Regions from separate parts of the Sulfurovum xiamenensis genome, predicted to be linked through region 1. Evidence: riboswitches for the same ligand, from Rfam matches in the RefSeq annotation. Region 1 holds a riboswitch; the other holds the start of a gene.

Region 1 (2,210 bases):
ATACTTCAGCATGATCTGATATATGCAGTCAAAAATAATCAGTTGGGTCTCTTTTATCAACCGGTTGTTTCCATAGATGGTAATATCGTGAGTTCTGCGGAGGCACTTGTACGTTGGGAACATCCGACAAGAGGGTCTCTCTCACCACAGGATTTTATACCATTGGCTATGAAAGCAGGTCTGATTTCACAGATTACATGGTGGGTTCTTGATACTATATGTCAGCATATATCTCACTGGAAAAAAGAGAATAGATGGAATCTTGAGTATATTTCAATGAATGTCAATGCACAGCAATTTGTAGAAAATGATTTTGCTAGAGAATTTCTCAAAAAGTTAAAAGAGTATGGACTGGAGACTAATGACATTATGATAGAGATCACAGAACGATCACTGATTGATAATTTTGATTATACAGAAGATGTCATCACTGAATTACGGAGACAGGGAGTAAGATGTGCCATCGATGATTTTGGTACAGGCTACTCTTCTTTATCTTATTTGAAGAAGCTTTCTTTCCATACATTGAAGATAGATAAGGAATTCATAAAAAATATCGAAACCAGCGCTAAAGAGGTACATCTTGTTTCAAGTATTTTGGGTATAGGAAGACAATTTGACTATAACATCGTTATAGAAGGTATTGAAAATGAACAGCAACAAGAGCTGCTGAGAGAGTTAGATCCAAAACTTAGGTATCAAGGATACCATTTTTGCAAAGCCATTGATGCAGAAGAGTTTAGTGAACGTTTTTTAACATAGTTACATAAATTCTTATGTTTTTATCTCCCTTTCATATTTATGTCATTAAAGATGTATCTAATTTTTGATTCTATATAATGCTTTTGTTTATCGTAAAGAGACTTTTTAAATATTGTTTGTTGTGCCAAACTTGTTGTGAAGCAAGGACGGAAAGCCATGGGTCTTAACTTTAAGATCGCCAGGTTGCCAAATACCATATGTGTGTATGATGTATGATTCTGCCTTTTTCCTACCTGTTTTAATTGCAAATATTATTTAATTCAATTTATTTTGTTGTGCCAAACTTGTTGTGAAGCAAGGACGGAAAGCTATGGGTCTTAAAATATTAAGATCGCCAGGCTGCCAAAATGAATCTTACTTCTTTTGTGCAACATTCAATTACACTAAGGATATTTATGAAAAAATTTCATGCTCTGATCGGTATGATAGTATCGTTCACACTGATGACACTTATCTCTGGATGTGGAGGTGGTATAACTACTGACAGTTCTGCTAGTACCGCTAGTACAGGTACAGTTGCTCTGCGTCTAACAGATGCACCTACTGATGATAAAAATGTAAAAGGTGTGTATGTAACTTTTGATGCACTGCGTTACCAATATGCAGATAGCAGTGATGGTTGGCAAGATGTGGACCTAAATGAATCAAGAACCATTAATTTACTCGATCTGCAAGACGGAAACACGACACTATTAAATAAAGTTGAGTTACCCGCAGGAGAGATAGATCATGTACGTTTTGTACTCAATACAAATGAGTGTTATGTTGATCTGGTTGTTGGTGGCATGCAACCCTTAGAAGTTCCAAGCGGTGATCAAACAGGCTACAAAGCAATCGGAGGATTTACGATACCAGCCGGTGGTACAGTGAATGTTACAGCTGATTTCGATGTAAGAAAATCTGTGACTGTGACCGGTAATGTTAAGAAGAATGTAAATGTTACCTATAAGTTAAATCCTACTATCAAGATTATTGATAATATAGAAGTAGGTGAGATCAATGGTACAATGACATTGAATTTAGATGAAAATGTTTCATCAGTAATTGTCTATGCTTACGAAGATGGAAGCTGGGATTCTAATGAATCAAATGCAACCAATAATTTTGGAAAAGCAATTTTAAGTACAGATGCTACTGACGGAAGCTATACATTACCATGGCTTACTATAGGTACATATGATCTTGTAGTTACTTCACAGGATGTTAATGGTACTTTTAAAGACATCTTAGGATACTTTGATGATATCGTTGTATTGCCAGGTGAAACAACAAACCAGGACATTACGGACGAAACAATATCAACTACACTGCCTTAGGCCACATATTCCTCACTTATTAGAAGTGGGGAAACTCAATAAATAAATCTTAGCCTATGATTCTTCTTCACGCTCAAAGAGCTATTTAATCATTTATCTTATATAATAAGCATGTTTTATACGTTAAAGAGA
Region 2 (2,210 bases), on a different contig from region 1:
AACGACTAAAGAGGTGATGCGTATCGCTGAGATGGTATTGAGCGGAGAGATCAACAAAGAGATCGTATCCCTGCTTGATAATCATGGGTCTAAAGCGATCGGGATCTCTGGAAAAGATGGCGGTTTTTTAAAGGGGATCCCTAAAGATTTTGAAAAGTTCGGTTATACGGGTATGATCGAACATGTCAATCCTGAGATCGTCAATAATATCATTGAGGACGGTGCGATACCTGTGATCGCTCCTATCGCGGGAAGCAGTACGATGGGACATCCTGGATTCAATATCAATGCGGACCTTGCAGCAAGCAAAATAGCCGTAGCCTTGAAAGCAAGAAAAGTACTGTTCTTGACGGACACGCCTGGTGTGTTAGATAAAGAGATGCAGCTGATCACCAATCTGAGTATAGAAAAAACCGAAGCCCTCAAAGAAGACGGAACGATACAAGGGGGTATGGTACCTAAAGTGGATGCCTGTATAGAAGCATTGCGTGGTGGTGTCAAAAAAGCACACATCATCGATGGTCGCGTAGAGCACTCATTGCTTCTGGAAATTTTGACCAGTTCTGGTGTAGGGACCTGTATCGAACTCTAGAGCAATAAATTGTATAGGTTAAATGAGAAAAACAATAAAAAATTATAAATTTTTAAATTTTTTTTAGAATTTAAGTTCTTTCTCTTAGGTAAGTGTGTTATAATTCTTTCATACGGTTATACTGTATTGAAAAAGCCAAGTTCATCGCGAGGTGGGTACGGAAAGTTATGGGTCTCACGTAGATCGCCAGACTACCAATAGAGATATAAACTCATTCTATCTATTAGAAAGTTTCATTTCTTCTATTACCTGAGTATTTTAGTGTTTGTTTGTCTCTATGATTTTATTAGTTGACATTCTTTTCCCTAAATCATTCTTCTCCTATTATTGTAGGGCAAATAGATACTAGATACTTGAGTTTACTTCAGATTTTATTCCCCCTAATTTCTTATAATCCTTAGCTTATTTAGCTATAATTATCATTCATATAAACATAGGATAATATAGATGCAATTTATTGAGACACGCGGAAATGACGGACAGAAACCTTCATCTGTACCATTTTCAGAAGCAATACTCAGCCCAAGTGCTAGTTTTGGTGGGTTATATGTACCCAAAGAACTCCCAACGTTAGATAGAGAATACCTAGAGGGGCATCTCTCCAGCCATTATAAAACATTGGCATTGGATTTTTTGGAACAATTTGGTATAGATATTGAAAAAGAAGTACTGGTAGAAGCGTTAAAAAGATATGATGCATTTGATGATCCTTCAAATCCTGTACCGCTTTCCCAGATCGAAGATGACTGCTTTGTCTCTGAGCTCTACCATGGTCCTACAAGAGCCTTTAAAGATATGGCTTTACAACCTTTTGGGTATGTGTTAAGTAAATTGGCGCAAAAAAGGGGTGAACACTATCTTATCATGGCAGCGACAAGCGGAGATACCGGTCCTGCCACACTCGAAACCTTTAAAGATCAGGAAGGTGTGCAGGTAGCATGTCTTTACCCGGATGGGGGTACATCCGATGTTCAAAGACTGCAAATGGTTACAGAAGATGCTTCAAATCTGAAAGTGATCGGTGTGAAAGGTAATTTCGACGATACGCAGAATACTCTCAAAGATCTGCTTGCCTCTGATGACTTTAAGGCTGAATTGGAAGAGAGAAATATCAAACTTTCAGCAGCAAACTCTGTAAACTTCGGGCGTATTATCTTCCAGATCATTTACCATATCCACTCCTACCTGGAGTTGGTACGTAAGCAGAGCATCCAAATGGGTGAGAAGATCTATCTGGTTGTTCCTAGTGGTAACTTCGGGAATGCTTTAGGTGCCTATTATGCAAAAAAAGCAGGTTTACCGATAGAAAAGATCCTTATCTCATCCAATATCAATAATATTCTGACAGATTGGATCACCAAGGGGTCGTATGATCTTACAACACGTACACTCATACAGACAGAATCACCGGCTATGGATATTTTGAAAAGTTCTAATGTTGAACGTATTATGTTTGATAAATTCGGTGCAGCACGTACCAAAGAATTGATGGAAGGATTGGCCAAAGACGGCAAGTACCAGTTGAGCACAGATGAACTCGCACTGTTGCGTGAAGATTTTGATGCCTCTTTCTCAGATGATGAAGAGTGTGAAGCTGTGGTAGGCGAATATGCAAAAA

Evidence for each region. A riboswitch is a leader RNA that binds a small molecule or an ion and turns the genes downstream of it on or off. The one in region 1 is predicted to bind cyclic di-GMP.
Region 2: another riboswitch for cyclic di-GMP. It lies ahead of thrC (threonine synthase); the one in region 1 lies ahead of PF327_RS03425 (DUF4382 domain-containing protein).

Annotation. Positions count from the first base shown of each region.
Region 1 is NZ_JAQIBC010000002.1:61,639-63,848, forward strand. Features, by position in the region: gene PF327_RS03420 (sensor domain-containing protein) at 1-762, shown strand, start outside; cyclic di-GMP riboswitch class I at 876-953, shown strand; cyclic di-GMP riboswitch class I at 1,030-1,109, shown strand; gene PF327_RS03425 (DUF4382 domain-containing protein) at 1,158-2,078, shown strand.
Region 2 is NZ_JAQIBC010000006.1:74,365-76,574, reverse strand. Features, by position in the region: gene argB (acetylglutamate kinase) at 1-592, shown strand, start outside; cyclic di-GMP riboswitch class I at 717-791, shown strand; gene thrC (threonine synthase) at 1,040-2,210, shown strand, end outside.